DNA from 3 places in the Metabacillus sediminis genome. Region 3 is predicted to be linked to each of the others. Evidence: predicted binding sites of a transcription regulator. Region 3 holds the regulator's gene; each other region holds the start of a gene.
The links. Region 3 encodes LexA, which represses DNA repair genes until DNA is damaged. Its sites were predicted from a motif close to CGAACATATGTTCG; they were not measured.
Positions count from the first base shown of each region.

Region 1: WCV65_RS12715 (DUF6434 domain-containing protein) is a predicted target of LexA. The motif match lies at 2,421-2,434, and genes of this name have one in related genera.
Region 2: uvrB (excinuclease ABC subunit UvrB) is a predicted target of LexA. The motif match lies at 5,844-5,857, and genes of this name have one in related genera.

Region 1 covers NZ_CP147407.1:2,417,077-2,425,024, reverse strand. The annotation lists gene WCV65_RS12730 (MFS transporter) at 1-426, shown strand, start outside; gene WCV65_RS12725 (DUF4395 domain-containing protein) at 462-881, shown strand; gene WCV65_RS12720 (oxidoreductase) at 908-1,792, opposite strand; gene WCV65_RS12715 (DUF6434 domain-containing protein) at 1,805-2,398, opposite strand; partial or broken gene WCV65_RS12710 (Tellurium resistance) at 2,566-3,183, shown strand; gene WCV65_RS12705 (alpha/beta hydrolase) at 3,240-4,154, opposite strand; gene WCV65_RS12700 (Type 1 glutamine amidotransferase-like domain-containing protein) at 4,360-5,037, opposite strand; gene WCV65_RS12695 (GNAT family N-acetyltransferase) at 5,028-5,504, opposite strand; gene WCV65_RS12690 (hypothetical protein) at 5,615-5,797, shown strand; gene WCV65_RS12685 (alpha/beta hydrolase) at 5,824-6,759, opposite strand; gene WCV65_RS12680 (hydroxymethylglutaryl-CoA lyase) at 6,878-7,789, opposite strand; gene WCV65_RS12675 (acetyl-CoA C-acetyltransferase) at 7,907-7,948, shown strand, end outside.
Region 2 covers NZ_CP147407.1:3,494,467-3,502,414, forward strand. The annotation lists gene WCV65_RS18245 (DUF4097 domain-containing protein) at 1-435, opposite strand, end outside; gene WCV65_RS18250 (DUF4870 domain-containing protein) at 500-817, opposite strand; gene uvrA (excinuclease ABC subunit UvrA) at 913-3,786, opposite strand; gene uvrB (excinuclease ABC subunit UvrB) at 3,793-5,772, opposite strand; gene WCV65_RS18265 (CsbA family protein) at 5,968-6,204, opposite strand; gene WCV65_RS18270 (glycerophosphodiester phosphodiesterase) at 6,282-7,007, opposite strand; gene WCV65_RS18275 (ABC transporter substrate-binding protein) at 7,164-7,948, opposite strand, start outside.
Region 3 covers NZ_CP147407.1:1,994,413-2,002,360, forward strand. The annotation lists gene WCV65_RS10430 (MarR family transcriptional regulator) at 1-215, shown strand, start outside; gene WCV65_RS10435 (nitroreductase family protein) at 259-888, shown strand; gene WCV65_RS10440 (putative quinol monooxygenase) at 935-1,231, shown strand; gene WCV65_RS10445 (assimilatory sulfite reductase (NADPH) flavoprotein subunit) at 1,531-3,342, shown strand; gene cysI (assimilatory sulfite reductase (NADPH) hemoprotein subunit) at 3,359-5,071, shown strand; gene WCV65_RS10455 (hypothetical protein) at 5,108-6,541, opposite strand; gene lexA (transcriptional repressor LexA) at 6,642-7,265, opposite strand; gene WCV65_RS10465 (LysM peptidoglycan-binding domain-containing protein) at 7,417-7,737, shown strand; gene WCV65_RS10470 (recombinase family protein) at 7,746-7,948, shown strand, end outside.

The DNA.
Region 1 (7,948 bases), 420 kb from region 3:
GTGGTAGCGGGGGCCATGGCGGCAGGACTCTTCAAAAAAAGGATATTAAATCGAAAGCTGCTCTTTCTCTCATCTTTTATAGGCGGGTGTTCCATTTTTCTATTTGGTCTGACCGAACAATTCTTTTTGCTGCTCATACTGAATGCAGTTGGAACGGCAGCCGCTGCGGTGATGAATCCTTGTATCGCCGGAATAAGGCAAGATTTTACACCGGATCATTTGCTGGGGAGAGTTCAGGCAACAAGCAGGCTTATGACATGGGCACTTATGCCGCTCGCGGCCTTTATGGCGGGTTTTTTGGCTGAAAGGGCAGGTACACATGCTGTGATCATATTGGGGAGCTTTTTTTCGCTGGCTGGATCTGTCGTTTACTTGAAGCTTGAGAAAGAAAACAGCAAGTTTCCCAAAAAGAAAAGAATGGTGTAAAATACGTATATTCCAATCAGTAAGGTGGGTTTTTTATGAAAACCATTCCGAAACCTCTCGTTATGACCAATCAATGGTTCATCGTACTTTCTGTTTTAGCAGCATGGCTTACCGGATGGGCTTGGATACTGCTTATACCGTTAGCCGCAGGATTGATGGGGTTGATCTTTAAAGTTAATCCGGTCATGAAGACGGCCAAACTGTTCCTGAGAAAACCGGCATCCGCATACATTCCGGAGGATTTTGATCAGCAGCAGTTTAACCAGGCGATAGCCGTTAGCTGTCTTGCTCTTGGCTATATTGGGTACGTCATGAATTGGATGACTCTGGCTTATGTTTTTACGGCAATGGTTGCCCTCTCAGCCTTTATAGCAATACTGGGCTTCTGCATTGGATGCTTTATCCGCTTCCAATGGCAGCAATACCGTCAACGCAGACAATCAAGCCGCGTTTAAAGAACCCATGATGGACGGGTTCTTTTTTATTTTTTCGGCAAAAGTCTGCGTAGAATAACGGATTCCCAAATACGCCAAGGCAATATTCTTTTTAAAAGGAGTGTTAAGCGGACTCCCTTTCCAATCGGATATCTGAGCTTATACACCCTCCGTTTTTCGCATAGAACAGTTATTAATTGCACCACATCCATCGGATCCCCTTGTTTTGCGCTTCCCCGTTTGAGCTCATTTTCAATTCCTGTCATATAAGAAAAGTAGGGAGAATGCGGGTCCATGGATACTTCCGCCACCTTTTTCCCGGTTGTCCAAATGTTCGTTGAAAAGGATCCCGGCTCAATCAGCATGACATCAATGCCAAACGGTTTCACTTCCAAACGAAGGCTTTCACTGAATCCCTCTAATGCATGCTTGGATGAGACGTAAGGGGACAGACCCGGAAAGCCGATCAGTCCGCTTATGCTGCTCATGCTGATGATCTTTCCGCTTTTCTGGGCGCGCATGAAAGGAAGAACAGCCTGAGTTACCGCGATAGCACCAAAGAAATTCGTTTCGAATTGATCTTTAAACTCAAGCATCGTAATTTCCTCACTGAATCCTCCGAATGCAAATCCCGCGTTGTTGATCAGGACATCAATCTTTCCGATTTTTTTCAGAAACTGCTGGAGTGCCTCGATCGAGTCAGCACTGGTCACATCCAGAGGATGGATCGAAATCTTTTCTGCACACCCGTTATGCTCTGCTAGTTTTAAAAGTTCCTTCGATTTATCCATATTTCTTATAGCTGCGATCACGGTGTGGCCTTTTTTGGCTAATTCAAGGGAAGCGAGCATTCCAAATCCGCTTGACGCACCGGTAATGAGGATCGTTTTCATGTTTGATGTGTTTTCTATCGCCTTTTTAGCATTCTGCATACCATTTCTCCTTTAGTCTTTCTCATCTGCATGAAGCCCGTTATCCTTATACTTGCTGCCGCCGGGAAGCCCTTTGACCGAATTCCATGCATTAATGGCATCTTTGCGCGTTTTTCCTTTATTTGCAGGGTCTGCGAAAAAGTCACGAGTGAACTGGTTGTATTGAAATTGAGGGGCAATGGCTGATTTGTATGAAGGGTTCTTTTTTCGTTCTTCTTCTTCATGCCAGGCTTTTACAGCATCCTTATAGGTATACCCTGCATGCGTTTTAAAAAAGTTCTGTATGTATGTAGAAAAATGAAATCCCGGTCCAATCACTGTCTTAAAGAAGGCTCTTGCTTCCTGGCTGCAGCGGTGGTTTTCCGTAATCACCGTTTCCAGAGTCAGCTCCCGCTTGGACTTTTCTCTTCCAGGAGGATTTACAGATCGTTTTGGCTTTAGTATTTCTCCCGTCTGCAAAAACGCTGCAATTCTCGAGGAAAGCTCTGATTTGGAACCAGTTGGTGATAGTCCATTCTTTCTGCAAAAACCCTGAAGCTCCTCTTTCAGCCAATAATAGTTCGTGAAATCCTGTACCGCTATAGATAGAGTCAGTTTAGGCCTCAATCCAATCCCTCCAAATAAATAACGTACGTATGTTCCTTTTGAAGATCGTATCACAAAAAGAGGAAAAAGTAACCATAGATGAGTTGGTATTGGAGAAAATGCCCTATTTTTAGTAAACTAAAAAGTGAAATGGAAACATCATCCAGTAGGAGGAGATGAATAGAGTGATTGAGTTAAAGAAAAAAGGTGAATCCATTAATCTCTCAAAAACAAGCGGATCAGGTATTGGCGAACTATTGGTAAATTTAAACTGGAATCAGAAACAGCAGAACCAACCTGCGAAAGGAGGATTTTTATCCGGGTTGCTCGGAAAAGGTGCAAGTCAAGCAGACCTTGACTTAGGCTGTTTATATGAACTTAAGAACGGACAAAAAGGCTGCATTCAGGCCCTCGGAAATGCGTTTGGAAATCTTCAGCAGCTTCCTTATATTCAATTGGATCATGATGATCGGACAGGAGCGGCGGCGGGAGGAGAAAATCTCCGGATTAATGGAGACCGGATACAGGAGATAAAACGGATTCTTGTATATACGTTTATTTATCAGGGAGCAGCTAACTGGTCAGAGGTAGATGGTGTCGTTACACTGAAATACGGCAATGGCCAGGACATTGAGGTAAAGCTTGATGAACACCGCAATGGCCAAACGATGTGTGCAATTGCCATGATTGAAAACGTCCAAGATCAGACGTTTAACGTTACACGTTTAGTCGAATATTTTCAGGGACATGAAAAAATGGACAGGGCTTTTGGATGGGGAATGAAGTGGCAGGCAGGAAGAAAATAAAGAAAAGGGTCCTAGGCTTAGCTTAGGACCCGGATCTTCCAGATGAAACCAGCTATCTACTGTGTTCCAGGCACAGTCTCTTTCAAAAACTCATCCAATATCCTCTCATACTCTTCCCGATTCTCCGTAAACGACATCGCATGGTCACCTTTTTCGGCAAAGTAGATTTTCTTGGCGCCATTTTTTTTATCATACAGCAGCTGTGACGATTCAGATGGAATGTAAGCATCGTCCTTGCTGTGAATAAAAAGGACGGGGTTCTCAATCTGATCAATAAAATTTATCGGAGAAACTTCGTTGATCGAGTATCCATCGCGCCATTTCATGAAAGGACGGGCAATCGGCATGACGAGAAAGCCGGGCAGACGGAATTCTACTTTCAGACGGTAGAGAAGCTGTTTTTCCAGGCTGTCGAATGGACAGTCGGCAATGTAGAAGTCAGCGCCGTCCTCCAGCATCCCCGCATAAAGAAGCATCGTAACCGATCCCATGGATTCTCCGTGAATTCCTAAGGTAATGTCCTGGCCGTATTGATTTTTCAGCCAATGGACAACAGACTGCAAATCATATTTTTCATAGTGTCCATAGCTTGTTGTTTTCCCTCCGGATTCTCCGTGTCTGCGATGATCATAGATCAGGACATTGTAGCCGCGCTTTAAAAACAGATTCATGTATTTTACTGAATTGTAGCGGTTTACGGTAACACCGTGGCAGATGATGACAAATTTGCGTTCCTCGTAAGGGGCGACGAGGTAGCCTTTGACGTCGTATCCGTACGTAGAAGGAATCGTCACTTCTGATTTTTTCAGCTCATCGAAATCCTTTTGAATAAAATGCCCGTCCAGTGTTTCGCGCTCCAGAATTTCTTCGTCTGTCCGCTTCTTAATAAACATCATCATATTCGTGAAAAAGAAGCCGACAATGAAGATGTATGAGAAGGCGATGCCGAGGCCGATCCATAGCTTTTTCATTCATGCATCCTCCATTCAGGACATAGTCTATATCTATTTTAACGATTGATAGATTGAAAAGAAAGAAATAGGGGGTTCTTTAGTACGTCCATAAACTTAACAAAATACGGTGCACTGAAATAAGCTTTCAGCGGCTTTCCTTCTCTTGCCTCATCCATTTCTTATCATGCAGTGAACGCCTCAGCTTTTCCATGGTATAAAGGTGTCAAATAGGATGGCTAATACGGGCAAGCTGATTGAATGCCAGCCCGCCAAACGTATGAATTTTTGATGGTGAACCTATGATTTCAAAGGAATCTCCGTTTAGATATAAGGCACAGTCATCTTCAATTGCGATGCCTTTTCTGTCTGACTGTTCCATAAGGGAGTAAAAGGCATCCGCACGTTCAGGCTGATTATAATGCGGACAAAAAACAGCATCGATTATATGCCAGCCCTCACTTTCCATGTAGCCATCTCCTTCATAATCAGAGCGAAGTCCGCTGTTGAACCAGCAAATGGCTCCGGCACTGATTCCGGCAATTAATGTGTTGGTTTGGAGAGCCTGGGTTAAATGGTAATCGATTTTCCATTTTTTCCATCTCTCCATCATATTCAAATAGTTCCCGCCGCCAAGATATATCAAGTCAGCGGCATGAAAAGCTTTCTTTACTTCTGAGTCAGAAGGGATGAGGGAACGCATGCGCAAGACGGAGACTCTGCACGTAAGGCGATTTTCAAAAACTCCGAGGAATTCATTTATGTAGTCTTCATCATCTGCTGAGGCGGTCGGTATAAATAAGACGTCAGGATTCTCTTTTCCTGTCAGTTCCGCCAAACGTTGATTAATGGGAAACTGATCATCCTCCCTGGCGTATCCCCCTCCGATTAATACTAAACGCATTTTGCATTCTCGATCGGCAGTTTTAAAATATATTGTTCTCCAATCCTGCCGTTTTTACGATTGCCTGTGTCAAGAAATCCTGCTTTTTTATATAGATTTTGTGCAGCGAGATTTCTATGGTTGACAGCTAATACGATTTCCAAACACTCTGGAAATTCCTGCTGAACAAAGTCAATTAACAGCTGCAGTCCTTCTTTAGCATACCCTTTCCCCTGATCAGAGAAATTAATAGAGAAGGAGGTTAATAGCATCCGTTTTGGGAGATCTGTATATTCGCGCACTCTCTCACTGGAGTGAAGAAGAAAAAAGCCGACTGGTATTCCCTGATTCAGAATGACAATTGGGTGCTCGCCTGCGGAGCCTTCAAGCCTGTTAATCGGCAGGGAAGTGAATGGCAATTGCTCTGGCGGGAGGCTGAACTCTTGAAGCCTTTCAATATGATGGGGCTGGTATTTTTGTAATTCCATTTTAGTCTCCTTAATATACGAGAATTTCTAATCCATATCATACAGCAAATCCAGAAAGTATGACAAAAAATCCACTTTTTAGGTAAAATAAGGGTAAAAAGGAGCGGGAGATGTCAAAATTTGATTTTTTGTGGGACGCTATCATGTTTTTGGGAATGGCTTTTAGAGGAGTTTATTACTGGGGAATTCCGGTTTGGGTGTTTGCAGGCGTGTTTCTGCTTGGGGCGGGATTGTATGTATACTATTATAATAAGTTTAAGCGAAGAGAAAGCAGAGAAATGGAAAAGTATTGACGTGCAGAGCTGACTGAAGTGGACAACTAAATGTCCAGCTCAGTCAGTTCTTTTTCTTCGATGCCGCTCTCCTGAAGAAAGAGCTTAATCCTTCGCTCATACTCAGCCTGATTCATCGTAAAGGACATCGCATGTTCTGCATTCTCAGCGATATAGATCTTTTTTAAACCAGGTTTTTGCTTATACAAATGAATAGAGGAAGAGAAGGGAATGGTCCCATCTTTTTTTCCGTGAATAAATAGGATAGGTTTTTGAATTTGGTCTATGATTTTTATCGGTGAAACCTCATCCATGTTATACCCGTCACGCCATTTAAGAAAAAGACGGGCGATTGGCATGACAAGCCATTTAGGAATGCGGATTTCAGCTTGAAGGCGGTAAAGAAGCAGCTGCTCCAAATCCTCGAATGGGCAATCTGCTATGTAAAAATCAGCCCCGTCCTCCAGACTGCCGGCGTATAGAAGCATGGACACGGCACCCATGGATTCCCCATGGATGCCAAGGGTAATGTTTTCACCGTATTGATGCTTCAGCCAATGGACCGCAGAGCGCAGGTCGAATTTTTCATAATAGCCGTAACTCGTTGTCTTCCCTCCGGATTCACCGTGCCGCCGGTGATCGTAGATCAGGACGTTATAGCCCCGGTCAAGGAACAGATTCATATACTTAATGGAATTATACCGGTTCATCGTGACACCATGGCTGACGATGACAAATTTTTTCTCTTTGTACGGAGCGATCAGATAGCCCTTAATGCTGTACCCAAACCTGGAAGGAATGCTCACGTTCCTCTTCTCAAGCTCATCGAAATCCTTTTGGACAAAATGGCCGCCGAGTTTTTCTTTTTCGATGATCTCTTCATCCGTTTTCTTTTTCGAATACATCATCATATGAGTGAAAAAGAACCCGACAGAAACGATGTAAGAGAGGGCTGCACCAAGTCCGATTACAAGCTTCTTCATTGGTTTTTCCCCCTTTAAAAGGTTTTTGTCACATTTTACATGTATGCTGAAAAGATTAAAAATAATACGTCCTCCTCAATGTGCTAAAAAAAAGACACCCCCTGAGAGTGTCGATGCATCATTGCGCTTTTTCTGCCAATTGGGCTTTCCACAGCGTATATTGCTTGCTGGAAATCGCTTTATTAAGAAACGGCTCAATGCTGTTTACCGCCTTTAAAACCTTCTCAAGTGAAATCCCGGTTTCGATCTTCATCTCCTGAAGCATGTAAAGAACATCCTCTGTCGCGACATTGCCGCTTGCTCCGGGAGCGAATGGACATCCGCCAAGGCCGCCGGCAGAGGTATCGAACCGGTCGACTCCCGCCTGTAAAGCAGCAAGCACATTTGCGAGTCCAAGTCCCCTCGTATCATGAAAATGAGCAGTGATTAAGGTTTCGGGAAATTCCTGCTTTAAGCGGGAAAAGAGGGAGTAGACCTCTTGAGGATGGGCCATCCCGATTGTATCGGCAACACTTAAATCATCCACTCCTGCGTCAGCGAACTGACGGCAGATTTCAAGAACAGGTTCTTCTTCGATTTTTCCTTCGTACGGACAATAGAAGGATGTAGATATGCAGGCACGAATGAACAGCCCGCGATCCTTCGTTTTTGCTAGTAGCGGAAGGAGTGAATTCATGCTTTCCTCTGTTGTTCGGTTAATGTTTTTTTGATTGAATGTATTGCTTGCACCGACAAAGAAGGCGACAGCTCGGCAGTCATTGTCCAATGCTTTTTGAAGGCCTTTTTCATTGGGTGTAAGAACGATGCTTCTGCCAGCAGCAGAGCCAAATCTTACAATCTCTTCGGCATCCGCCATCTGAGGTACCCATTTTGGGGAAACGAAGGAGGTAATCTCCATTTCGTTAAAGCCAGCTTCCTTCAAAGCATTGATAAATTGAAGCTTGTTTTCAGTAGGAATTAAGTTTTTCTCATTTTGCAGCCCGTCTCTTGGTCCGACTTCAATGAGATGTGCTCTTTCGGGAAAGTTCAAATTACGTGCCTCCTTCAAATTGTAAGGGTTTACATATTGTTATTTTAGTAGGAAAATAAAGGGGAAAGCAAATGGTATTTTCAGAGTATTGGAATTTTTGCAAAGGGGATGGAAAAAATGAATGCAAAAGAAATCGTAATCGTAAGCGCAGTGAGAACG
Region 2 (7,948 bases), 1.5 Mb from region 3:
ATAAACCTTTGTTTCGCATTCTATCCGAACTTCATCTTCCGGCCAGGGTTTAAATGTGACGTTCCCATTCACTATTTGAACATCCCATTCCATTAACCCTCTTCCGCTGAACTGAAAAATATGCTGAACATCAAAGGAAGAACCGATGGCTAAATCCAAATCCAGTTCTTTTACCTTCTTCACGGCGAAATCAATCCAGTTCATTAATTTCGAGGCAGTTTTTCCTGAAGGCGATCCTTCCGGGTTCTCCTGATAAGCGCTTTGCTGACTGCCTTTTTCGTCTTTTTTCAGTAAAATTGAGGGTGTAAAGGATGCCCACTTTTTCTCATGGCTTTCCTTTTCATGGTCAAGCTTTTCTATGAGAGAGAGCGCTTCTTCTACGTTCAGCTTTCCTTCCTCTACAAGCTTCAATATTCTTCGGCGTTCTTCCTGCACGGTAACTCCTCCTCAAAAATACAACCTAGTATCACCCTATTCGGCAAGATGAAAATCAATCCCTTTAAACTGTTTTTAATATCTTAATTCCTTTAACAATGTTCCAGACGAAAACAATAAAATTAACAAGTAACACGACAGGAAATCCAGAAAGAAATACGATACCTATCAGCTCATTCTGTCCGGCAAAGGCTGCACCCAGAAAGATAAACATATAAGCAATAATGGTGATCGCAGGGATGACATGAGACAAAAATGACTTTTTAGCATGTGATTTCGTTACAGCATCATCAGTGACAAAATAAACGATTAGCGGCAGTAAGAACGGTGCAAAAAGCACACTGAAATAGCATAGTGCAGAAAGTAATTTATCGGTTTTCATGAAGTTCCATCTCCTTTACATCCTTTTACGATTCAAATAGGTGATTGGTTTCACTATATGAAAATAGCCAGCTCAATAGATGAGCTGGCCCAAACTTATTTAGCGACGGCTTCTTTTTCTTTTACTAGTTTTTTCATCCGTTCGCGTTCCCTTTCAATAATCGGTTTTAAATAATGACCGGTATAGGAGGCTTTTTCTTCCATGACTTGTTCAGGTGTACCGGAGGCAATGATCTGGCCTCCGCCATTTCCGCCTTCCGGACCCAGGTCGACTAAATAATCCGCTGCTTTAATAACATCGAGATTATGCTCAATAACCAGCACCGTGTCTCCATTCTCAACAAGACGCTGAAGAACTTTCAGCAGCCTTGCAATGTCATCAACGTGCAGACCGGTTGTCGGTTCATCGAGAATATAAAGTGAGCGCCCAGTTGAACGGCGGTGCAGTTCTGAAGCAAGCTTCACCCGCTGCGCTTCTCCCCCTGACAGAGTCGTTGCCGGCTGGCCAAGCGTGATATATCCTAGTCCGACATCGTAAATGGTTTGCAGCTTCCGGTGTATTTTAGGAATGTTTTCGAAGAAATCGAGCGCATCTTCAACGGTCATTTCAAGAATGTCCGAAATGTTTTTGCCTTTGTATTTTACTTCAAGTGTTTCCCGGTTGTACCGTTTGCCGTGGCATACTTCGCACGGAACATATACATCCGGAAGAAAATGCATCTCAATTTTGATGATTCCGTCACCGCGGCAGGCCTCGCAACGGCCTCCTTTTACATTGAAGCTGAAACGGCCCTTTTTATATCCCCTGACCTTGGCCTCATTCGTCGAAGCAAACACATCGCGGATATCGTCAAATACGCCTGTATAAGTAGCCGGATTGGAACGAGGCGTTCTTCCGATCGGCGACTGATCAATGTCGATGACTTTATCTAAATGTTCAATACCTAAAATCTCTTTATGCTCTCCAGGTTTTGTTTTTGCTTTATGAAGCCTTTGAGCCAGCGCCTTATGCAGTATTTCATTTACGAGTGTACTTTTACCTGAACCTGAAACACCTGTAACGGAAATAAACGTTCCTAATGGAAATTTAACTGAAACATTTTTCAGGTTATTCTCATTTGCCCCTTTGACCTGAATGTAACGGCCATCCGGTTTTCTCCGTTCTTGAGGAAGAGGGATAAATTTTTTGCCGGACAGATACATACCAGTCAGAGAATTCTTATCCTTCATAACTTCCTTAGGTGATCCAGCGGAAATGACGTTTCCTCCGTGCACGCCCGCTCCAGGGCCGATATCAATCAGATAATCGGCAGCAAGCATCGTATCTTCATCATGCTCTACGACAATGAGGGTATTCCCAATGTCCCGCATATTCTGCAGCGTTTCAATAAGGCGGTCATTATCACGCTGATGAAGACCGATGGACGGTTCATCCAATATATACAGAACGCCAGTCAGCTTCGAACCGATCTGAGTAGCAAGTCTGATCCTTTGTGCTTCTCCTCCGGAAAGGGAGCCCGCTGAACGGTTTAAGGTCAGGTAATCCAGACCCACATTAACAAGAAAGCTAAGGCGTTCGCAAATTTCCCTTAAAATCAATTTGGCAATTTTCATTTCCTTTTCAGTCAGGTCAAGCTTACCGAAAAAATCGTGTGCCTCCTGAACAGAAAGGGTGGTCGTTTCCCCAACATGGCGGCCGTCAATTTTAACAGCCAGTGTTTCTTTCTTCAGCCTGTATCCTTTGCACGAAGGACATGGCTGCTGAGCCATATATTTCTCCATTTGCTCGCGAATGTAATCCGAGCTCGTTTCACGGTAGCGGCGCTCAATATTTTTCATCACGCCTTCAAATTTAATATAGCTCTCTCTTACCTGCCCAAAGTCATTTTCATAGCGGAAGTAGATCTCATCTTTTCCGCTTCCGAGTAAAATTTTATCCAATTGATGGTTTGGCAGATCCTTAACAGGAACGTTCATATCAATTCCATAATGGCTGCACACAGCTTCAAGGAGCTGAGGATAATACTGTGAGCTCGTAGGCTCCCATGGAGCAATAGCGTGCTGTTTAAGCGTTAGGTACTCATTCGGAATAACGAGTTCACGGTCTACTTCCAGTTTAGACCCAAGACCGTCACATGAAGGACAGGCGCCAAAAGGACTGTTAAAAGAGAACATTCTCGGTTCAAGCTCTCCGATAGAAAATCCGCAGTAAGGGCAGGCATGGTGCTCGCTGAACAAAAGTTCCTCCTGGTCAATGACATCAATCATGACCTTTCCTTCACCCAGGGCAAGCGCTGCTTCAAGAGAGTCGCTTAGTCTTGCCTCAATTCCCTCTTTGATTACAATCCGGTCAATTACCACTTCGATCGAGTGCTTTTTGTTTTTTTCCAGGATGATTTCTTCAGAAATCTCCTGCATTTCACCATTTACCCGAACCCTTACATACCCTTGTTTTTTAATGTCCTCAAGGGTTTTGGCATGAGTTCCCTTCCGTCCAGATACGACTGGAGAAAGAACCTGCATCTTCGTGCGCTCCGGGAACTCCATAATTCTGTCCACCATCTGCTGGATGGTTTGCGAAGTGATTTCGATGCCATGATTTGGACAGACAGGCCGTCCTACACGTGCATAAAGAAGCCTCAAATAATCATAAATTTCTGTGACCGTTCCAACTGTTGATCTTGGATTCCGGCTTGTTGTTTTCTGGTCAATGGATATAGCCGGAGACAATCCATCGATGGAATCAACATCTGGTTTGTCCATTTGACCGAGAAATTGCCTGGCGTAGGCAGAAAGCGACTCGACATACCTGCGCTGTCCTTCCGCATAAATCGTATCAAATGCAAGCGATGATTTTCCCGATCCTGAAAGGCCCGTCAATACGACGAGCTGATTCCGAGGAATTGTGACATCTATATTTTTAAGGTTATGCGCTCTGGCTCCCTTTACAACTATGTGTTCACTAGCCATACTTTGTCATCCTTCCGCTTTCAGCTCTATTAGCAAATCACGAAGCTCTGCGGCCCGTTCGAAATCCAGTCCCTTGGCAGCATCCTTCATCTCTTTTTCCATCTGAGCAATCACTTTTTCCCGCTCTTTCTTGGAGAGCTTCGCAATTGCCGGTGCTGCTTGGTCTGTATCTTCCTCCACCGCTTCCATAGTAGCTCGAATTACATCCCGGATTTCCTTTTGAATCGTTTTCGGTTCAATTCCGTGAACTCGGTTATATTCTTCCTGTGTTTCACGGCGGCGCTTCGTTTCATTTATCGCAACTTCCATTGAATTCGTGATTTTATCGGCATACATAATAACATGGCCATTTGAGTTTCTGGCTGCACGTCCGGTAATCTGAATCAAAGAACGTTCAGAGCGAAGGAAACCTTCTTTATCTGCGTCCAGAATGGCTACCAGTGACACCTCAGGTATATCCAGACCTTCCCGGAGAAGGTTAATTCCAACGAGGACGTCATGTTTACCGAGACGCAGATCGCGTATTACTTCAATCCGCTCCAGAGTTTTTATTTCGGAGTGGAGGTAATTGACTTTGATTCCAATTTCCCTAAGGTAATTCGTCAGATCCTCGGACATCTTTTTCGTCAGGGTCGTAATGAGAACCCGTTCATTCTTTTCGACTCTTGCATTGATTTCCCCGATTAAATCATCAATTTGTCCCTGAATAGGCCGGACTTCAATAGTAGGATCGAGCAATCCGGTCGGACGTATAATCTGCTCGACCATTTCGTCTGTATGCTCTATTTCATAAGGGCCCGGTGTCGCCGAAACATAAACCATGTTCGTCATATGTTTTTCAAACTCTTCAAAACGAAGCGGTCTGTTATCTTTTGCAGAAGGCAGACGGAACCCATGATCGACTAGAACCTGCTTCCGTGCCTGGTCCCCGTTGAACATTCCGCGTACCTGCGGAAGGGTAACGTGAGACTCGTCGACAACAATCATAAAATCGTCTGGAAAATAATCAATCAATGTGTAAGGGGTGGAGCCGGGAGGTCTTAATGTAAGATGGCGGGAATAATTCTCAATTCCCGAACAGAATCCCATCTCTCTCATCATTTCAAGATCATATCTTGTCCTCTGCTCAAGCCTTTGAGCCTCAAGAAGCTTGCCGGCTTCCCTCATCTTGACTAATTCTTCCTCCAGCTCTTTTTCAATGTTTCCTATGGCAACGCTCATTTTTTCTTCACGGGTTACGAAGTGGGAAGCCGGGAAGATCGCGACGTGTTCACGTTCGCCGAGTATTTCCCCGGTTAAGGCGTCCACTTCGCGAATGCGGTCGATTTCGTCTCCGAAAAATTCAATTCTCATGCAGTGTTCATCCCTGGATGCAGGAAAGATTTCCACGACATCCCCGCGAACCCTGAATGTTCCGCGCTTAAAGTCAATGTCATTCCGCTCATATTGGATGTCTACAAGACGCCTTAACAGCTGATTCCGTTCAAGCTCCATTCCAGTCCGAAGAGATACTACGAGTTCTTTGTATTCTTCCGGAGAACCGAGGCCGTAGATACAGGAAACACTGGCAATAATGATGACATCTCTGCGTTCGAACAATGAGGTCGTTGCAGAGTGGCGCAGTTTGTCAATTTCATCATTAATGCTTGCGTCCTTTTCTATAAAAGTATCGGTCTGGGGAACATAGGCTTCAGGCTGATAGTAATCATAGTAACTCACAAAATATTCTACAGCGTTATTCGGAAAGAACTCCTTAAATTCACTGTAGAGCTGGCCTGCCAGCGTTTTATTATGAGCAATCACGAGGGTCGGCTTATTGACTTCCTTGATGACATTCGAAACGGTAAATGTTTTGCCTGTTCCGGTTGCCCCAAGAAGCGTCTGGTGCTTCTTCCCTTCATTAATTCCTTCAACAAGTTTCTTGATTGCCGCAGGCTGATCCCCTTCCGGCTTGTATTTCGAGACTAACTCAAACCGATGTTCCACACAAAGGCCCCCAATTCACGCATTATCGTATTTATATTTTACCATACACTATATGGGAAATTCCAAAGATACGAACTGACGTTTGCAGTATTTTTCTTGCTGTCTATCAGTTTTCCCGCTTTTAGACATTCGCAACCTTTTTCTTTAAACGCACTCTTTATGCACAGAAAAAACCGCGCATCGCACGGTTTCTCTCTATTTATTCAAATGGTTGGGTTTACGGTTCATTTTACGTGCATACATAGCCCCTGCAACAAGCGATACAGCATCAAGCCCCACAATATAGTCGAACTCTGTATATCCTTTAAAATAAGAAGCGATGATGAGTGCAGCGGTTAAAGCAGTCCCAACTATATAACTGTACGTGACTCTCGTAAAAAGCACGACAAGAACAAACGGAAAAATCAATGCCAGGATCGCTTTCGTCAGCATTGTGAAACGCCCTCTTCCTTCTTGATATTACCGTTATTCTATCATGCTCCGCGAATGCTGAATAGCTTTAGAGGAACCTATTCTTCAATTGTTCTTAACAGCAAATCCGGAAAGTCTGTCATCACTGCCGACACTTTTGTATGAATAAGACTTTGATATAAAGCAAGGTCATTAATCGTATACACTCTTAACGTTCCCCCGTTATTCATATATTCCAATCCGGCTTCGGAGAGACTGAATTCGGCAGGACAGTGGATACTGCTGCAGCCAAGCTGTTCAGCAATCAAGGCAGCATCTGGCATATTCCCTTCAAAAAGCCAGGCAATTTCAAAGACTTTATTTAGTTGTTTCATTCTTTTCACGCTTGCTTTGTTAAAGGATGAAAAAACAATTCTGCCGGCCAGATTTTTTTCTTCAGCCATCCGCATTGCTTTCTCCTCCAGATTAGGGTAATCAAATACATCATTTTTTAATTCAATATTTAAGACCGTGCCTGACTGGTCTTCCAAAAGCAAATCCAGAACTTCCTCCAGATGAGGAATCCTTTCATTATGAAAGGAAGGATGAAACCAGCTTCCTGCATCTGCATTCCGCAATTCCTTATATGTCATGTCCTTTACATATCCCACTCGATCTGTCGTTCGGTCAATTCTTTCGTCATGAATGACGACAAGTTCACCGTCTTTTGACATTTGAACATCCAATTCAATTCCGCTTGCCCCTGCTTCTATCGCCTTTCTAAAAGCAAGCATCGTATTTTCCGGATACTGTCCGCTGCATCCTCTGTGAGCAAATATCTTCATGTTTGCAACTCCATTCTTAATACTAAGCTCTGTTAAACTTGGCTGTTGATTGCAGGTAGCAGGCGTTCGCTTTCCACTCCAATCAACAGGTTTTTAAAATCAACCAAAAAGTAAAGGGCCGGCCATGAAGAATTCTTCTGGCCAGCCCTTTGAAGCTTACTTCTGCTTGCGATTAGCCATCTCAAGCGATCGTTCTGTTTCCTTTGCTGCCCGATTCAATGCTTCTTGAGGATCTGTCCCTTGATATAAGCTTTCCATTCCAGTTACAACTTTTTGTCTGGATTCAGGGAAAACGGAAATCAAGGCTCCTTGTGTAGCCGGAGAAGGCTTTGTATTTTTCAGCTGGTCCACCGTTACCTTAAGCTGCGGATACTTTTCCCACTCTTTTTTCACGATATCCTGCTCATATGCTTTTGGATTGATAGAGAAATACCCGCTGTCTACATGCCATTTAGCCTGCACTTCAGGTGTAGATAAATATTTCATGAAATCCCATGCACCCTGCTGTTCTTCTTCAGCCGTACCTTTGGACATCCAAAGCGAAGCTCCTCCGATTACAACCCCTTGCCTTTCGATGCCATCAGGAACAGGAAGATAAGCAACCCCAACATCAAATGGAGCATTATCAATCAATTCTTTAATTCCTGCAGAAGAGTCAAGGAACATAGCAATTTTTTGCGATTGGAATGCCGCTCTCATAGAATCCCAGTTCTGTCCGCTATTGTAGAAAGAACCATCCTTGTGCATCTGGCTGATTAGATCAAAAACACGTTTTCCTTCCGGTCCATTGAACGTCGCTTTTTCCGCGTCTCCTTTGCGTCCATTTTCATTATCCACATAGGTTCCGCCTTGTACAGCTACCATTTCTTCAAAGAACCATCCGTAATTCAGGATCGAAAATCCTTTTTGGCTGCCAGTCGTAAGTGCTTGTGCTGTACTTT
Region 3 (7,948 bases):
AAAAGGGTACGATCATCCGCCGGAAAAATCCTGAAGACAATCGTTTCACATATGTACGCCTGACCGAAGAAGGGCGCGGGAAAATCGCCGCATATAAAGAAGAAAAACAGCGGTTTGTTTCGGATGTCTTACATGGTTTTAATACGGAGGAACGAACGCTTCTTTTAGAAATGCTTACCCGGATTCAAGAAAATGTAGAGAATATGAAATACTAATGAATGAATATCAACTAGACCCCTCATAAAGGAGAAATAAATCATGACTAAAATGAACGATTTTAAAGAAATTATCACTGGACGCCGTTCCATTCGCAATTACGATCCATCAGTGAAAATCAGCCGGGAGGAAATGACGGAGATTCTGACAGAAGCAACGCTCGCTCCATCATCTGTAAATATGCAGCCATGGCGTTTTATGGTCATTGATTCAGAAGAAGGCAAGAAGAAGCTTGCTCCGCTAGCGAAGTTTAATCAGGTGCAAACCGAGACATCTGCTGCAATGATCGCTGTTTTCGCTGATATGAAGAGTGATGAATATATGGATGAAATTTACGATAAAGCAGTAGCTGAGGGACATATGCCTGCTGAGGTCAGAGACAGACAAGTAGCGCAGATTAAAGGGTTTTTTGAAGCAAGCTCGTTTGAATCACTAAAGGAAATGAATTTGATTGATGCCGGCCTTGTTTCAATGCAGCTGATGCTTGCTGCACGTGCACACGGCTACGATACGAATCCAATCGGCGGTTATGAAAAGGATCAAATTGCCGATGTATTCGGAATGGATAAAGAGCGTTACTATCCAGTTATGCTTCTTTCCATTGGGAAAGCGGCAGATCAGGGCTACCAATCAGTGCGTTTACCGATTGAAAAGATCACGGAGTGGAGATAACCGCCATTCATGCATAGAAAAAATTAAATGAAAAGAGGACAAAAAAATGATTATTACACATGCAGGATTTCAAGTTAGACCGGATAAAGAAGCAGCTTTTCTTGAAGAAATTGAAACATTGGTGAAAGCTTCACAGGCAGAAAATGGATGCATCTCTTATCGTCTGATGAAAAATCTGGATCAGGAGCACGCTTATACAATGGTAGAAGTTTGGGAAGATATGGCTGCTGTGAAAACCCATGGAGAAAGTGCCCATTTTGTTGGGTTTGTAGGGAAAGCAAAAGAGTTTTTAACGGCACCGCTTGATGTAAAAAGCTATGAAGGAAGCCTTCTTCAGCGCTAATTTACTCAAAAACCCCTTACGGCATAATGCTGTAAGGGGTTTTTGATTGCTGCAATTACCGTTCTAATTGTTGAAAAAGGATGGTTCAATTAGACGAGAGGAATAGAACTTTTACTATTAACAATATTAATAACTCCGATTATTTAAAAATATTTTACTAATGCTCTAATTTTCTGTAAAATTAGATAAGATATTTATACTGCTAACCAAGGTAAAAAGCGTGCTGGTTTATTTTAAGTGAAAAACCGACTTAATACATAGGTATAATCGAAATATGATGAAATGATGAGGTGGGTTCATTGCATATTCAAGTAACAAACAGCCCTTTTGATCAAAAGCAGGCAGATCTCCTGAACCAGCTATTGCCAACATTAACTGATTCACAAAAAAACTGGATTTCAGGCTATCTTGCGGCTTCAGCTGCCAGTACTCCAGGGGCTGCTGCAGCTGAAGTTCCAGCTCAGGCTGCTGTCCAGACCATCTCCAAAAACGTGACCATCCTTTATGGATCCCAGACGGGGAATGCGCAGGGATTGGCGCAAGCGGGGGGCAAGACCTTAAAGGAGAAGGGTTTTGAAGTAACCGTAGCTTCCATGAACGATTTCAAACCAAATCAGCTAAAAAAAATTCAAAACCTTCTGATTGTGGTCAGCACACATGGTGAAGGCGATCCGCCGGATAATGCGCTGTCACTCCATGAATTTCTTCATGGGAAACGCGCACCGAAGCTTGAGGATTTGAACTATTCCGTTCTATCCCTGGGTGACAGTTCTTACGAATTCTTTTGCCAGACAGGAAAGGAATTTGACAGCAAGCTGGAAGAGCTGGGCGGCAAAAGACTGCATCCAAGAGTGGACTGCGATCTGGATTATGATGAGCCTGCAGCTGAATGGCTGGAAGGGGTCATTAATGGTCTTTTAGGATTGCAGGGAAGTGATGCCTCAGTGCCGGATTCTTCAGCTGCTACACCGGCTGCAGTAACGAATTATTCAAGAACGAATCCATTTCATGCGGAAATTCTTGAAAGTATAAATTTAAACGGACGGGGGTCCAATAAGGAAACGACCCACATTGAATTATCACTCGAGGGCTCCGGTCTTTCCTTTGAACCGGGGGACAGTCTTGGGATTTACCCTAATAATGATCCTGCTCTGGCAGATTTGATTATCAGCGAAATGAACTGGGCACCGGATGAAATGGTTACAGTAAACAAACAGGGGGATGTGCGTTCATTAAAGGATGCGCTCACTTCTTTCTATGAAATAACCGTCCTAACGAAGCCGCTGCTTGAGCAAGCTGCACAAATTACAGGATGTCAGGATTTAAAAGAACTGCTTTCACCTGGCCGGGAAGCGGAACTAAAAGAGTACCTTACAGGACGTGATTTGCTGGATCTGCTGCGTGATTTTGGACCGTGGGCTGTTCCGGCACAAGAGATTCTCTCCGTCCTTCGAAAAATTCCTGCACGACTTTATTCTATTGCAAGCAGCCTGGCGGCCAACCCGGATGAGGTTCACGTAACAATCGGGGCTGTGCGCTATGAGTCTCATGGACGCGCACGAAACGGAGTATGCTCCATTCTTTGTGCGGAAAGGCTTCAGCCGGGAGACAGCTTGCCGGTATATATTCAGCCCAATCAAAACTTTAAGCTGCCCGCCAATCCCGAAACACCGATCATTATGGTAGGTCCAGGGACAGGAATTGCCCCATTCCGATCGTTTATGCAGGAGCGGGAAGAGAAAGAAGCAGAAGGGAAATCATGGCTTTTCTTTGGAGATCAGCATTTTGTAACAGACTTCCTTTACCAGACAGAGTGGCAAAAATGGATGAAAGATGGTCTATTAACAAAAATGGATGTGGCATTTTCAAGAGACACAAAGGAAAAAGTGTATGTTCAGCACCGTATGCTTGAGCGGAGCCGGGAACTGTTCAATTGGCTGCAGGAAGGTGCTGCTGTTTATGTTTGCGGTGATGAAAGGAATATGGCGCATGATGTCCATAATGCACTACTGGAAATCATTCAAAAGGAAGGCGGTTTGAGTCAGGAAAAAGCAGAAGAGTATTTGGCTCAAATGCAGCAGGATAAAAGATATCAGCGGGATGTTTATTAGGAAAGGAGTTTTTCACATGGGCAATCGAATATTAAAAGCACCGGAAGGAACTCCGAGCGATGTGGAGCGTATTAAGGATGATAGCAACTATTTGCGCGGAACCCTTGCGGAATCAATGCTTGAACCGATCAGTGCAGGAATTTCGGATGATGATAACCGCTTAATGAAATTTCACGGCAGCTACCTGCAGGATGACAGGGATCTCCGCAATGAACGCCAAAAACAGAAATTGGAGCCGGCCTATCAATTTATGCTCCGTGTTCGTCTGCCGGGCGGAGTTGCTACTCCCGCTCAGTGGCTTGTCATGGACGACCTGGCTCAAAGGAACGGCAATGGCACTTTGAAGCTGACCACGCGCATGACCTTTCAAATGCACGGAGTATTAAAATGGAATATGAAAAAAACGATTCAGGATATCCATGCATCTCTGATGGATACGATTGCTGCTTGCGGTGATGTAAACCGGAATGTCATGTGCAATCCGAATCCTGAACAATCTGAGATTCATACAGAGGTTTACGAATGGTCCAAAAAATTAAGTGAACATCTCCTTCCACGTACACGAGCGTATCATGAGCTTTGGCTTGATGAAGAGAAGGTAGCGGGCACGGCAGAAGAAGCTGAACCAATGTATGGTCCTCTTTATCTGCCCCGTAAATTTAAAATCGGAATTGCGGTTCCGCCGTCCAATGATATCGATGTGTATTCACAGGATCTGGGGTTTGTCGCGATTGTTGAAGAGGAGAAGCTTCTTGGATTCAATGTCCTGATTGGCGGAGGGATGGGAATGTCCCATGGCGATAAAGAAACCTATCCTCAGCTGGGAAAAACAATTGGCTTCTGCACACCTGATCAAATAGTAGAGCTGGCTGAAAAAATTATCACGATCCAGCGGGATTATGGAAATCGCTCAGAACGGAAAAATGCCCGCTTTAAGTACACGGTAGACCGTCTTGGACTTGAAGCAGTGAAAGAAGAACTAGAGAACCGATTGGGCTGGACCCTGCAGGATGCAAAACCTTACCATTTTGATCACAACGGCGACCGCTACGGATGGGTAAAAGGGGTCAAGGGCAAATGGCACTATACCCTGTTTGTAGAAGGCGGGCGTGTAGCCGATTTCGAAAATTATAAGCTTATGACTGGCCTTCGTGAAATTGCGAAAGTGCATTCAGGAGACTTTAGGCTAACCGCTAACCAAAACGTAATCATTGCAAATGTTCCGCAAAAGATGAAAAAGCAAATCGATCAGTTAATAGCCGAATACGGTTTAACGGACGGCAAGCATTATTCCGCACTCCGTCGAAGTTCAATGGCGTGTGTGGCCCTGCCTACATGCGGCCTTGCAATGGCGGAAGCGGAGCGCTATTTGCCGGTCTTAATCGATAAAATTGAGCGGATTGTTGATGAAAACGGTTTGCGCAATGAAGAAATAACAATCCGCATGACTGGCTGCCCGAACGGCTGTGCCAGGCATGCCCTCGGGGAGATTGGATTTATTGGCAAAGCTCCGGGGAAATATAATATGTATCTTGGAGCAGCCTTCGATGGCAGCCGCTTAAGCAAAATGTACAAAGAAAACATTGGAGAAGAAGAAATACTGAATGATCTTCGTGACATCTTGCCGCGTTATGCCAAAGAACGGGAAGATGGGGAACACTTCGGAGATTATGTTGTCCGTGCGGGAATTATTTCTGCAACAACAGATGGAACAAACTTTCACAATTGAGAAGAAAACAGAAAAACGATGACCCCGGGATTGGAGTCATCGTTTTTTGCGGTTAAAAAAGTTTCTGCCAAGACTGAAAATCGCTCCTGCACCCAAGCCAATTCCCATTAGGATTCCGCTAATGGCTACTCCAAACGCAATATACTCAAAAACCGAGTATTGAGTCATCAATCTCCAATCGATTTTTCCTTTCCAGTCCTCTATCACAAGATTCATCCCATAAATTCCGGAAATAACCGTGTATGTCGTTAAAATGAACAATAAATAATTATTTCGTTTAGCTGAAATTTTCTCCTGGTTTCTGAACAAGCTGTCGAGCGTTTTTTTTACTTCGTCATATAAGGTCGAAATATGAAACACATTATTCATTAAGAAAGCCAATTCCTGTCCTTCTGTGCGGCTGCTTATTTCCTTAAAATGATATTTGCCGGAAAACTCGGTAATCGTTTGAATTAGCTGTTCAATCTCATTCGTTTTATTCCGTCTGTACAGCAGCGAGTATTGATAGGAAAGTTTAAGCAGAACCATTTTGTAAAAGAAGTGAAGGAGCAAGTTGTAATAATGCTGGCCAAACATTTCAGACTTAATTATGGGTACATGTTCGCCCTGCTGGGTAAGGCATGTAAAGGCATGATCGCTGATTACATAGTTTGTCTGAGGAGCCCACCTGCTGTAAGTGTGGGTCTTTGCATAATGATCTATGTACTCTGGGTTTTTAGCGGAAATAAACGGATTTCCTTTTGAATCATAACCATTTACCTGCCCCGATCGGAAGAGATGTTCATTTGTCACGTGATTCTCACGTGTGACCAGCGTACTGACAATATACATTCTTTCATCCACGAAATACGGAAGACTCCCGAAATAAGAGGACTTGTTCACTCCTGTTTCGATAAAAGGGACAATGCCGGGTGCGACTTCTTTAAATATGTAATCCTGAATGCTGTCATAGGATGAATTTTTAGTCATGACCCTAAGATTTTTCTTTTCAACAAGCTTTGGATCCAGAACACGGAACTGATTTTGAAAGTCCATCACTTCAGAAAGCTTTAGGGGAGACTGAGTAAACCGGGTCCGAATCGAGATCATACCAATTTCAAAAGGGCAGATAAAAATATCAGCAGAAAGGACTTCTGCTTCATATGAACGCTGATCCTCACCGAATAATAACCGGATTGGTGATTGAACAGACTTTGAAAACCGGCTGAGCGATTCTTTTGCCGGCTCATGAACAAATAACAGGTTTTCAATAAACGGCAAAAAGTATTGGTCCATATTATCATGGGAAACGGACTGCCCGGGACCGTAATATGCATTTTCTGTTTCTTTTGCGTCCAGATGGAAGAAGCGGTAACCGCTATTCTCCAGCTGCTGCTGGATCTTCATCACATTTGTATGTTTTAAAGAGAAGGGAAAAATAAATTGACTGCTGGCTTCATCTAATTGAAGCTCCTTTTGATTGTCGGACATAAATGGTTCCTCCAGATGCTGATTGTATAGCACATTATACAGCCTTTATTCTATCATTATAATCTGAATGAAAAAAAGCTTGTCCAGTTGAACAAGCTCGTTAATGCACTGTACGGTATACTCCAATCACTTTGCCAAGTATGGACACGTTCCTTAAAATAATGGGTTCCATTGATGAGTTTTCCGGCTGCAGCCTGATATAATCTTTTTCTTTAAAAAAGCGTTTTACTGTGGCTTCATCATCCTCGGTCATGGCAACGACAATATCACCGTTATTAGCGGATTGCTGCTGTCTTACTACAACAAGGTCTCCGTCTAATATTCCCGCTTCAATCATACTGTTCCCGACAATCTCAAGCATAAAAACCTGGTCATCAGGTGAAGCAAGCCGTTCAGGGAGCGGAAAGTATTCTTCAATATTTTCCACAGCAGTAATCGGCAGCCCTGCCGTAACTTTCCCGATAATCGGAACGTTAATCACTTCGTTTCTCGGAATTTCCATTCCATGATCTTCATTTAAAATTTCGATAGCCCTTGGCTTTGTAGGATCTCGGCGTATAAGGCCTTTGTTTTCAAGTCTGGCAAGATGGCCATGTACGGTAGAGCTGGATGCCAGACCGACAGCAAGGCCAATTTCACGGACGGAAGGCGGATACCCTTTGCTTTTGACTTCCTGTTTAATAAATTCAAGAATGTCCTGTTGCCTTTTTGATAGTTTGCTCATCCTTAGCACCTCAGAGTAAGTAATTTATAGTGATTATAGCATCATTTACCTGAAAATACAAACATAAGTTCGAAAAACGCTTGACCCAAAACGTTTGTTCGTATTATAATAAAAATATCAAAAAGCGAACAAACATTCTGGAGGGGTTAACATGTCAAAAAGCACATTTGCACTCATAGCATCATTTTTCGTTCTTGTCGGGGGTATTTTATTTGCAGCAGCCGGTACGGGAAGCGGCAAAACACTGGATGAATATGCTAAAATAGAAATCCGAGAAGGAGATACACTATGGGATTTGGCAGAAACACTGAAGGACAAGCACGGAATGTCTCAGACAGAGTTTGTGGAATGGGTGGATAAGGAAAATAATTTATCTACTATTGTAATTAAACCTGGTGACACCGTTTTTATTCCAGTGAAAAAGAATGATCTTTACAAACATGAAACCCATATTATTGCTTCAGAAGAGTAGGTGTTTACTTGAAGGCGGTTATTTATTGCAGAGTCAGTACAGCAAAAGACGAACAGGAAACTTCTCTTCTCAGACAGGAGGAAGAACTGACTTCTTTAGCGGTTCAAAACGGAATGGAACCCGTCCGGATCATCATGGAGAAGGCAAGCGGCTATGAGATTGAGAGGGAAGGAATTCTCGAGCTTCTTGACACGATAAAAAAAGAAGATGC